DNA from 4 places in the Aliivibrio sp. S10_S31 genome. Region 1 is predicted to be linked to each of the others. Evidence: predicted binding sites of a transcription regulator. Region 1 holds the regulator's gene; each other region holds the start of a gene.

Region 1 (3,221 bases):
CCTGAAGAGCTAAAAGAACAAGCTATCTTCAATGTAGAAAACCACGGTATCGTGTTTATCGATGAAATTGATAAAATCTGTAAAGGTTCAAACTCTCACTCTGGTGATGTATCTCGTGAAGGTGTTCAACGTGATTTACTTCCATTAGTAGAAGGCAGCACGGTTAGTACTAAACACGGCATGGTGAAAACCGATCATATGTTATTCATCACTTCAGGTGCATTCCAAATGGCAAAACCATCTGACTTGATCCCTGAATTACAAGGTCGTTTACCAATCCGTGTTGAACTTGAAGCGCTAACAGCAAATGATTTCAAACGCATTTTAACTGAACCTAATGCATCATTAACTGAGCAATACATTGCTCTATTAGCGACCGAAAATGTAAAAGTTGAATTTACTGAAGATGGCATCAGTCGTATTGCTGAATCCGCATTCCAAGTAAATGAAACCACTGAAAACATCGGTGCTCGCCGTCTACACACAGTGATGGAACGACTAATGGAAGAGATCTCTTATGATGCTTCTGAAAAAAATGGCGAAAGCTTAATTGTTGATGCTGAGTATGTAAGTTCACGCCTAGGTGAGCTTGTTGCTGATGAAGACCTAAGCCGCTTCATTCTGTAATCTCTCATAGCTTAAAAATAAAGCCTCGCAAGGGTTAACTTGCGAGGCTTTTTAATATTAACTCACCCTGTAGTTCTAAAGTTTAAGCAGAGATAATTTCCCATGAGTGCGTCATTTTTACGCCCTCACCAAGCATTAAACATACAGAGCAATATTTCTGTAATGAATCCGCAGTGACTCTCTCGACAACCGTTGAATCTAGGTTGTTACCTGTTACTTCAAAGTGAATATTAATGTAAGTAAACAACTTTGGTGCAGTTTCACGACGCTCACTAGATAGCTTAGCAACGCAAGCTGTGACTTCTTGATTTGCCGATTTAAGTCCATCAACAACATCAACAGAACTGCATCCTCCAGCAGCCATTAAGACCATTTCCATCGGACTTGGTGCTTTTTCTCCCCCATTACCATCCATAACAATAGAGTGACCTGATTGAGATTGACCTAGAAAAGACAATCCCTCAATCCATTTAACTTCAGCGTTCATAAAAGCCTCTTTACTACTTAAAAGGAAAACTCGTGATCCATTTCACGAAACTGTGCCCTTGGTCGCACAATTCATACGATCAAAGTCAAGAAATCAATTGCGAAACAAGGTATGATTTTGTTAATTATCTCAACGAACATGCAGCCTTGTTCCGATAACCATATTGTATAGGCCAAACTGATATTTGGCTCAGTTATTTTAAAATGGACATCGCCTACTTGGCAAACGCAGAGGAAGTATAAAGTATGGTTCTAGGTAAACCTCAAACAGATCCAACATTAGAGTGGTTCTTGTCTCACTGTCACATTCATAAGTACCCTTCAAAGAGCACGCTAATTCACGCGGGTGAAAAAGCGGAAACTCTTTACTACATTGTAAAAGGTTCTGTTGCTGTACTTATCAAAGATGAAGAAGGTAAAGAAATGATCCTTTCTTACCTAAACCAAGGTGACTTCATTGGTGAGCTTGGCTTATTTGAAGAAGGTCAAGAGCGTTCAGCGTGGGTTCGTGCGAAAAGCCCTTGTGAAGTAGCAGAAATTTCATTCAAGAAATTCCGCCAACTTATCCAAGTTAACCCAGATATCCTAATGCGTCTTTCTGCGCAAATGGCAACTCGTCTACAAATCACTAGCCAAAAAGTAGGTGACTTAGCATTCCTAGACGTAACAGGCCGTATCGCTCAAACGCTACTGAACCTTGCTAAACAACCTGATGCAATGACTCACCCAGACGGCATGCAAATTAAGATCACTCGTCAAGAGATCGGTCAAATTGTTGGTTGTTCACGTGAAACTGTTGGCCGTATCTTGAAGATGCTTGAAGAGCAAAACCTGATTTCAGCGCACGGCAAAACAATTGTAGTTTACGGTACTCGTTAATTTAACGTCGTTACCATAAGCAAATAAAAACGCAGCTCAATAGCTGCGTTTTTTTATGTCTAGAGATGACAGCTTTACCCGTCAGTACTTTCAAAGATTTTATCCGCAGAAGCCGCAACAAACCCTTTGTATAACTCACCATTTGGTAACTCATAGCGTTTAGCAAATTCGTAAAATCCACCAGGGATCTCAAACTCACCATCACTAAATTTAACCATCACTTTATCCGCCATTGTAGATGATTGCTCTAAACAAACCTCTGGAGAGCCTTTTACTTCTCCACCAACCTCATTAATACTAAATCCAGCATTACGTAAGTGCTGATTAACATCAACCACTTCATCAAAACCATCAAGTTGATTAACATACACGGTAAAATGATTCGCTCCATAACCATGAGCAGCTAACCAAGAAGCATACTCACTCTCTTTTGCTAACACCTTATATTCATCAAAACTTAAAGACCACGGTCTTCCTGAAGACAGAAAGTCACGAGTTGCAAAATAATGAGCAGGAACTTGTTCTACTAATGATTTAATTATGGTTTGAGCATCATCAGATAATTTTTCAACCAATAGCTCACTGATAAACACAAGTGGTGCATTAGGATCTGGGTGCTCAAAATGTTGCGCTTTCAATTTTTTAGCAATAAATTCATATTCATCACACGGTTTATACCCAATAGCTAAAAAGGGCGCGGCTAATGTGGATAAACCAACCTTAGGCAAATTAAACGTCCGCAAGGCAATATGATCATTTACAATATCACCACCACTGGATAGCAATTGATGCACTTGGTCTGCCGATGGCGACAAACGTGTAATATAGTCTTGCCATAATGATGAAAAAAGTGTGTTTACATTATTCATTTTCAGCACTCCTACAAAGTTAAACCTGGAGATAATTGCTCAGGAATCTCACATGCATCACCTTCCATTGATGCCATCGGATAAGCACAATAATCTGCCGCATAATAAGCACTTGGTTTTAAGTTGCCTGATGCACCCGGCCCACCAAATGGCGCATCACCACTTGCTCCTGTTAATTGACGATTTCGATTCACAATTCCAGCTCGAATATGCTCAACGAAATAATCCCATTCACTGTCATCGGTTGAAACTAATCCCGCAGATAATCCATAGCGAGTGTCATTAGCAAGCTCCACAGCTTGCGCTAATGTGGTGTAACGTATGACTTGCAATAGTGGGCCAAAGTATTCTTCATCAGGT
Region 2 (3,221 bases), on a different contig from region 1:
CACCAATAACAGATGTTGCGACGATGCGACTGCGGTATTTATTGGTTTCTAATTCTTCAAGTGCTTTTTCTGCAAAGGCAAGTGCAGCTTCAGGTTCATTTTTATTGATGGCAACCTGTGCTCGCAGTGCATCAATCTCTCCTTGCATATGCCTATCAAGAACAATATTTCTATCCGCCATTTCACGTTGTGCTTCAGAGAGTAAATCATCTACTTGTAGATAATTATGCTGACTTTGAGCTAACCATGCGCGAATAATAACAAGGCGAGGAGAGGTAAATAATACCTCAGGACGAAGATCTGAAATGGTGGTCTCTAATAAAGAAAGTTCCCCATTATTAAATAAATGCCAGCCATGCTGCGTAAGTATATTAGCGATCAGAATATCATCTTTGGCGTTTTTCGCATGACGAAGTGCTTGATAGATATTGTCATGCTCAAGCCATGCTTCTGCTGCGTATTTTTGCAGGTCTATTTCTTCATGAGCTAGGTGGTTTTGTCTTTGGTGGGTTAAGAATTCAGCAAAGAGGTTATGGAACTTATACCAATCACCTTGTTCACCATTTGTATTAATAAATAATCCGAATCGGTTTAGATTTTCAATAAGCAACTGCGCATCTTTTCGTTGCGTTACCTTAGATAGCAGTGTGGTATTAAAATGATCAAAAACAGCACAACGCATTAAAAATTGCTGCGTTTCTTGATCCAAATGATCAAACACTTCTTCTGCTAAATAATCCCATAAGTGAGCATGGTTTAATTGCGCCATGACTTGTGCTGAATTATTTAAGGATTGATTATTTTGAATACTGTGCAGTGCAATCAATTGAAGTGCAGATGGCCAGCCTTCAACATGCTCACGAACATGAGTGATGGCTTCTTGGTCAATATTCTCATTTAGACGTTGATTGAAAAATAGAGATGTTTCTGATTGGTCAAACGCCAAACTTTGATTATCAATTTCAATTAATAAGTCTCTCACACGTAGATTTGCTGTATTTAGAGGTGGTTGAGAGCGACTTGTTATTACCAGTGTCAAATTATCTGGAAGGTGTTTTAAGAAGAATTTTAAGCCAAGGTGAATGGTGTCATTGGTAATTAAGTGATAGTCGTCGAGAACGATATAAGCTTCATCTTGAAACGAGATTAGCTCAGTAAAGACTTGTGAAAATAGGCTTGATAATGAAGCAAACTGACGTTTCTCAGTTAACGCTTTTGAGTGTGATAATTCAGTATGAGTTGCATTACTTATTGTTTGTACAAAGTATTTTGCAAATTTATATTCATCATTATCACTCTCATCTAGGCTATACCACCCAGTAGCGTCTTTGTCTGATAACCACTGTGCAGCCATGGTTGTTTTTCCGTAGCCAGCCGGAGATCGAAATAAAACAAGTTTGTAATGCATCGCATTCTCTAGCGTATCTAAAACACGTTGGCGGAGAATGGCATTATGTAATCGTCTTGGAAAATGCAGTTTCGATGGTATTAACATAATTATTGTTCTTTTAAAAAATACTGAGCTAATTATCCTCAATAATGAGATTTAATCTATCCACTACGCCCTATAAATGTGATCAAACCTTTATTTTTATCTTGATGAATTTATACATGAGTTTTATTTAATACGTTTTTTAAATAGTTTTATTTAATCTTTAAATTTGTGACCTTGTTATCATTTTGTTTTTTATGCTGTAAAAACGTGTCCAATATCACGCAGGTTTTTACTGTCAGCCTACAAACTTTGAGTCGTGTCACACGCTATTTGATTAATTAGGACTACGCCTTTATCTCAGTCTTATCTCATCCCCCAAAAAGGAGGATGTGACTCTTATTCGAACAAGGCAGGATTGATAACAGTTGATTATGAACCTTCGTGAGATATTTAAGATGAAAACGAATAACATAGAGAAATTTGATAAAGCGGCGTTTAAAGCGTCAGTAAAGCAGCATTTAGTGACAACATTCGCCGCAGATGAAAAAACAGCGAGCGCTAAAGTATGGTATTTAGCAATGGGTAAAGCCCTAGCTGAATTAACGACATTTGATCTTGTTGCGACAGAAAATGATGACAAAATTAAAAACGCACGCAGCGTAAACTATCTATCTTTAGAGTTTTTAATTGGACGTCTAACGGGTAACAACCTAATTAGTATGGGTCTTTATGAAGAGATCACTGAAGCAATGGGTGAGCTTGGTTATAACTTAACGGATTTATTAGAAGAAGAGCGTGACCCTGCTTTAGGTAACGGCGGTCTTGGTCGTTTAGCTGCGTGTTTTATGGATTCATTAGCTGCGCAAGAATATCCGGCGATTGGCTACGGTTTGCATTACGAATACGGTTTGTTCCGCCAATCTTTTGAAGACGGTCGACAAAAAGAAGCGCCTGATGCGTGGTGTGGAGTTGAAGGCTATCCTTGGGAAGTTGCTCGTCCTGATTTTGCACAGCAAGTTGGTTTTTATGGTCATGTAGAAACGTACACTGAAAATGGCCAAGAGAAACGTCGTTGGGTATCAGGTATGTCAGTTGAAGGTATGCCTTGGGATTTACCAATTGTTGGTTACCAAAGTGATACGGTTTACCCATTACGTTTGTGGGAATGTCGTGCAAAAGCACCGTTTAGCCTTGCAAGCTTTAATAATGGTGATTACTTTGAAGCGCAACACGCCTTAATTGATGCTGGTAACGTAACGAAAGTTCTGTATCCAAATGATAACCACGAGAAAGGCAAAACATTACGTTTGATGCAACAGTATTTCCACTGTGCGTGTTCTATTGCAGATATTTTACGCCGTCATGATGCTGCAGGTCATAAGATTGAAGATCTTTCTAAATATGAAACGATCCAATTAAACGATACACACCCAACAATTGGTATTCCTGAGTTAATGCGCGTACTTATTGATGTTCGTGGTTTATCGTGGGATGTGGCATGGGAAATCTGTTCAAACACGTTTGCTTATACCAACCACACATTGTTACCTGAAGCGTTAGAGACTTGGAGTGAATCACTGATTTCTCGACTTCTACCTCGTCACATGGAAATCATTTATCAGATTAACTACCTATTCTTAGAAGGCGTGAAACTGAAGTGGCCAGGTGATGTAGATAAATTACGCAAGTTATCAATCATCGAAGAAGGCACACATCGTATGGTGCGCATGGCGAATTTATGTGTGGTTTCATCTTATGCCGTGAATGGTGTGGCAGCACTTCACTC
Region 3 (3,221 bases), on a different contig from region 1:
CGCCCATGATTTTTGCTCAGCATTAACAGGGTTATATTTAACCGGATAAAATGGAATATCATCATCGTACAAAAAAGGCTGTTTGCCATGTTCAAAAATACGGTTCACTGACGACACCATATCTGCCGTTGAGCGCCAGTTAGTATCCAAGGTGTAATGATCCACCACTTGGCGACGAGCTTGAATATAAGTAAAAATATCCGCACCACGGAAGGCGTAAATCGCTTGTTTTGGATCGCCAATCATAAATAAACCACATTGTGGCTGATCTTGATAAAGCGTACTAAAAATCGAATATTGCAGCGGATCGGTATCTTGGAATTCGTCGATCAACGCCACAGGGTATTGTTCACGGATCTTTTCTAACAATAAGGCGTTATCTTGATTTTCTGTGGCTTGAGATAATTGAGTCAGCAAATCATCAAACGATAACCAATTCTTTTGCTCTTTCGCTTGCTGCAAAGTTTTACGACATTGATGAATCGCCAATGATAGTAGTGGCTGTTTGATCTCTAATGGTTGAGCTAGAAAATCATCAATGAGTTTAAATACGGCGTGTTCCGGCGCTTCGCTCTTTTTGGTTTTTTCAATTAATAATTCTTGAGAAAACTTTTCTAGCTTATCGTGTACTTGCAATGAGGTAGTTGGGTTATTGGCCCACGATGACACTTGCTCTAACCAATTCGGTAAATTCTTTTTGGTGTAGCTGCGTTTATCAACACCAGAGCCTGCAATTAACGCCTCAAAATCGGAGCAATGTTCTGACCACTGTTTTTTTAATTCATCAATACGAGCAATGCCTTGCTGACAAAACTCTTCTAATGAATTTTCTAACGGCTCTACGGTTAAATGCTTTGGGACACCAGTAAGACTATTGCCCATATCACCTAATAATGCCGATGGGCTTGACCAACAGCCATAAACACTTTCAGCCACCATTTTTGGTAGATGATAAAAACTGCGACGCCAAAAATCCGCAGCCACTTGATGCATTAATTTCGCTTGGTCGGTAACAAACTCACTCTCAAATTGCGCACCAGATTCAAAGGCATTTTGAGTTAACATACGTTGACAAAAACCATGAATGGTAAAAATTGAGGCTTCATCCATGCTGCGTTCGGCATTCAACAGGATCTGTGCCGCTGACTTATGATCACCAATGGATGCCAACAGTGGATCAATAACCGGATCACCACTCTTATAATCATTATTATGAACAGCACGAGCAAACGCTAAACGAGCATCATGTATTTTTGCTCGGATACGCTCTCTCAACTCAGCCGTTGCCGCTTCTGTAAAAGTTACTACCAATATTCTATCTACGGTTAATTCTTCACTATGACGGCTATTTTCCTCGCCATGTCCCAGCAATAAACGTAAATACAAACTGGCAATGGTAAATGTTTTACCAGTACCGGCTGAAGCTTCAATTAAACGTGTCCCATGTAAAGGAAACGTCATTGCATTCAATTGATTTGGAGCTGCGATTGTCGTCATCAAACATCACCGTTTTAAACATCAACATCCTGTTTTTACAAGATATTTATGTGATCCATATCGTAGTTCATCAGAAACTAAGATAATAAAAATAATAAAGCTATCAATGTGAGATCTTTCTCACGGTTCACTTTTTGAGCTTTGTTACACTCAGCGCCACTTACAAAGCGCTCATTAAATGTGCACTTGTAATCAGGATTCGGTCAACCTCTGACCTGTGGCCGTACAGCGAACGCCCTACACTAAAAATGATTTACTGGCGGCCACCCTACTTTCTACTGATGACTCACCTTTACTCTTTATAACTTTTCTTTCTCGCTATGTAGTAATGCATTACGTAATACCTTTTGAGCATTATCAAAAATAGCCTGACCAAAATCATCATTCCATTCTGGCCACATGCGTATCACATAATCATTGCTATTTTCACCAGCAAAGCGGGTTCCATTGTATTCATCAGCCATTTTTTTCAGGGCTTTTTGATGTGTTTCTTCGTCATCATTCCACACACCTTTTTTATCAACGTGTGCTTCTAGCCCTGCTAATGCCGCTTTTGGTAAATAAGCTAATGGTGCGCAATTACCCGAAATATAAAGGCTTAATATAGTCTCTAGTTCTTGGTATGCTTTTTCTTTCTCGATGGTTTCAAAGTGATAAATCGCATCTGTACCAAATAGGTGAGTAAATTGCTGCTGGCCCATTGCACATAGACACAGGTGATCAATCCAGGTTGCTAAAATTTCATGTGAGCGAATTTTACCGCCACGATAACGCAGCATTCCGGCCTGATAACGCTGTTTTAACCAACCTTGCAGTTCCATTTCACCATGAGAGAAGGTAAAGCGTAAACGCACTTCTTGATCATCTAATGGTAATGTCGTTAATGGTTGAATATGAGCAACCAAATCTTTTACCGTGTTCACTTCTTTATCTGCAGCTATCTCACCAAAGCTACCAATCGGTAATTTACCTTGGGCTTTTTGCTGCTGATAAAAATCGCGAGATATTTGAGATACATGGTTAGGATCATCATAGGCCAATAAGTCCTCTAATAGATCCGATTTCATACCATAGCCAGTACGACCATCGATGGTAAACGGCTCATCATCTTCAACTCGACTCTCTACCGTTTCAAAAAAGACTTTTAAGCCACGATTAAAGAAATAAGCAACAGGTAATCGCCAAAAACGTTGCAGTTCAGTAAGCTCCAATTCTTTTGTTTCTGGTGTATACACTAATGGCGCAGCCTGAAATTCAGGTGCCGCTGCCCCTTCTAATTTAGCCGTTGGTAACCACTCACTTGCATAGCTTGTGTTATCACCAATAAAACTTTGTTGGCTATAAGGAACCAGAGGGTGTTCTATGGTTAATTGCTTAACCAAGCGTTTTGCGGATGCTTCAGGATTTAACTCACTATCACCCTCTAGGCAATAACCTTGCTGGCAATATTCAAGTAACTCACTGACTAATACTGACGGTGCTTTTTCTGTGTTATCGCGAATTGAACGCCCAATATAACTTAAATAAAATGCTTTATTTGCCGATTGCAGTGCTTCTAAGAACAGATATCTATCATCATCTCGACGTGAACGGTCACCCGGTTTCATGCGTTTTTGCATTAAATCGAAACCTTCAACAGGCATGGTTCGCGGGTAAGACCCATCCGTCATCCCAAGCAAACACACCACATCAAATGGAATAGAACGCATTGGCATTAAAGTACA
Region 4 (3,221 bases), on a different contig from region 1:
TGATAACTTCTGGACGAGATACTGCTAGCTCGAAACCTTCACGACGCATGTTTTCGATCAGGATAGATAGGTGAAGTTCACCACGGCCTGATACGCGGAATTTGTCTGGATCTTCAGTTTGCTCAACACGTAGTGCTACGTTGTGAACAAGTTCTTTTTCTAGACGTTCAAGGATGTTACGTGAAGTAACGAACTTACCTTCTTTACCAGCAAACGGAGATGTGTTTACTTGGAAAGTCATTGTTACTGTTGGTTCATCAACAGAAAGTGGAGTCATCGCTTCAACGTTGTTTACGTCACAGATAGTGTCAGAGATTTTAAGCTCGCCAAGACCTGTAATTGCAATGATGTCACCAGCGTTAGCTTGTTCAACTTCGTGACGCTCAAGACCTAGGTAACCTAATACTGTACCTACTTTACCGTTACGTTTAGAACCATCAGCACCTACAACAGTTACTTGTTGGTTTGGTTTAACAGAACCACGAGTAACACGTGCAACACCGATAACACCTACGTAAGAGTTGTAATCTAGTTGAGAAACTTGCATTTGTAGTGCGCCGTCAACGTCAACGTTTGGAGCATCTACGTTATCAACGATAGCTTGGAACAGTGGTTCCATGTTTTCGCCAGTTTCACCTTCTTCTAGTGTAGCCCAACCGTTAAGAGCTGAAGCGTAAACTACTTGGAAGTCTAGTTGTTCGTCAGTTGCACCTAAGTTATCGAATAGGTCGAATACTTGGTCCATAACCCAATCAGGGCGAGCACCTGGGCGGTCAATCTTGTTGATTACAACGATTGGCTTAAGACCGTGTGCGAAAGCTTTTTGCGTAACGAAACGAGTTTGAGGCATTGGACCGTCAACTGCGTCAACGATAAGAAGAACAGAGTCAACCATTGACATGATACGTTCAACTTCACCACCGAAATCGGCGTGTCCAGGGGTATCTACGATGTTGATACGGTGATCGTTCCAGTTAATCGCTGTATTTTTTGCAAGGATCGTAATACCACGCTCTTTCTCGATGTCGTTCGAGTCCATTACGCGTTCTTCAGTCTCACCACGAGATTCTAGTGTGCCTGATTGTTGTAATAGCTTATCAACCAGTGTTGTTTTACCGTGGTCAACGTGCGCAATAATTGCGATATTTCTTAGTTTATCAATCTGTGGAGTAGACATGGATTCAAATTCACTCAGAGCGTGTAGAGCCACCATTGGCACTACTTGGTTTAAAAACGGTCAATAATTTAACAGATTTTAGAGCAAAACCCACGAAATATGTGATTAAAGACACAATTATTTTTAAATTAATTTAATACAGCACACAAAAACGATGAAAAAACAGCCAATTTACGTTCTATTTTTCCCTTCTAGGATTTTACTTCCGTCTTAAAATGAAAAAATAAAAGAACTTTAAGATCAGATAATTAAGTAAAACGAATACATTTCATTACGCTCTTTTCAAATCAATCGTATTGACAAATTTTTGATTTAACTGCTGAATAGCATCTAGAAGTAATTAATAACTTGAACTCACCTCGCACCAATATGGTGCAACTAAAGATCAAAATGGTGCAAACTGCATTGAAATACATGCACCAAATAAAACAAGTTATTGATATTAATGGATTATTACTTTTGGCATGCTTCTAGCAATGTAGTTTATAACAGCTAAGCTGACCAATATTTATATTATAACACCGGAGGTTATCCTACATGTCAGTAGAAAACGTACTAGCTCTGATTCAAGAGAACGAAGTTAAATTTATCGATTTGCGCTTTACCGATACAAAAGGTAAAGAGCAACATATCTCAATCCCTTCTCACCAAATTGATGCGGACTTCTTTGAAGAAGGCAAAATGTTTGATGGTTCTTCAGTTGCAGGTTGGAAAGGCATTAACGAATCTGACATGGTAATGATGCCAGATCCAGCAAGTGCAGTGCTTGACCCATTCACAGAAGACTCAACACTAAACATTCGTTGTGACATCCTAGAGCCAGCAACACTTCAAGGTTACGATCGCGATCCACGTTCAATCGCTAAACGTTCTGAAGAATACATGCGCTCTACTGGTATTGCTGACACGGTTCTAATCGGTCCTGAGCCAGAATTCTTCCTATTTGATGATGTACGTTTTAACACAGACATGTCTGGTTCTTTCTTCAAGATTGACGACATCGAAGCGGCTTGGAACTCAGGTACAGAATACGAAGGCGGTAACAAAGGTCACCGTCCTGGTGTTAAAGGCGGTTACTTCCCAGTAGCACCTGTTGATTCATCTCAAGACATCCGTTCAGCTATGTGTTTAATCATGGAAGAAATGGGCCTTGTTGTTGAAGCACACCACCACGAAGTTGCTACTGCGGGCCAAAATGAGATCGCAACGCGCTTCAATACGCTAACAACAAAAGCAGATGAAACTCAAATCTACAAATACGTTGTACATAACGTTGCACACGCATTTGGTAAAACAGCGACATTCATGCCTAAGCCACTTGTTGGTGATAACGGTTCTGGTATGCACGTTCACCAATCTCTAGCAAAAGATGGCGTTAACCTATTTGCTGGCGATAAGTACGGCGGCCTATCTGAACTGGCTATCTACTACATTGGCGGCATCATCAAACACGCTCGTGCAATCAACGCATTTGCTAACCCATCAACTAACTCATACAAGCGTCTTGTACCTGGTTTTGAAGCACCTGTTATGCTTGCATACTCTGCACGTAACCGTTCAGCATCTATCCGTATCCCAGTAGTACCAAGCCCGAAAGCTCGTCGTATCGAAGTTCGTTTTGGTGACCCAGCAGCGAACCCATACCTATGTTACTCAGCAATGCTAATGGCTGGTCTTGACGGTATTAAGAACAAGATCCACCCAGGTGAAGCAATGGATAAAGATCTGTATGACCTTCCAGCGGAAGAAGCAGCAGAAATCCCAACAGTTGCAGAATCTCTAGATATCGCACTTAAAGCACTAGATGAGGATCGTGAGTTCTTAACTGCTGGTGGCGTATTCTCTGATGACTTTATCGATTCTTACATCGGTCTTAAATCTCAAGATGTGGAAGCAATCAATACAGCAGTTCACCCACTTGAGTTTGAAATGTACTACTCAGTTTAATATTCACAATTTATTGCTGATTAAAGTAAAGAATTGATTAATTTTTAGGCTCGCCTCACAGGCGGGCCTTTTTTATATTGGCAAAAAAGGATTTAAA

What was found. Region 1 encodes CRP, which controls carbon source genes, mostly activating them, when cyclic AMP is high. Its sites were predicted from a motif close to TGTGANNNNNNTCACA; they were not measured.
Region 2: a site for CRP is predicted at 1,702-1,717, ahead of HC728_RS08175 (glycogen/starch/alpha-glucan phosphorylase). Genes of this name have one in related genera too.
Region 3: a site for CRP is predicted at 1,607-1,622, ahead of recB (exodeoxyribonuclease V subunit beta). Genes of this name have one in related genera too.
Region 4: a site for CRP is predicted at 1,278-1,293, ahead of typA (translational GTPase TypA). Genes of this name have one in related genera too.

The regions. Positions count from the first base shown of each region.
Region 1 covers NZ_JAAUWR010000003.1:163,710-166,930, reverse strand. Annotated here, with positions in the region: gene hslU (HslU--HslV peptidase ATPase subunit) at 1-627, shown strand, start outside; gene HC728_RS03735 (OsmC family protein) at 710-1,114, opposite strand; gene crp (cAMP-activated global transcriptional regulator CRP) at 1,360-1,992, shown strand; gene HC728_RS03725 (DUF1338 domain-containing protein) at 2,067-2,861, opposite strand; gene astD (succinylglutamate-semialdehyde dehydrogenase) at 2,873-3,221, opposite strand, start outside.
Region 2 covers NZ_JAAUWR010000007.1:107,955-111,175, reverse strand. Annotated here, with positions in the region: gene malT (HTH-type transcriptional regulator MalT) at 1-1,495, opposite strand, end outside; gene HC728_RS08175 (glycogen/starch/alpha-glucan phosphorylase) at 1,891-3,221, shown strand, end outside.
Region 3 covers NZ_JAAUWR010000023.1:52,855-56,075, forward strand. Annotated here, with positions in the region: gene recB (exodeoxyribonuclease V subunit beta) at 1-1,497, opposite strand, end outside; gene recC (exodeoxyribonuclease V subunit gamma) at 1,797-3,221, opposite strand, start outside.
Region 4 covers NZ_JAAUWR010000021.1:53,833-57,053, reverse strand. Annotated here, with positions in the region: gene typA (translational GTPase TypA) at 1-1,177, opposite strand, end outside; gene glnA (glutamate--ammonia ligase) at 1,715-3,124, shown strand.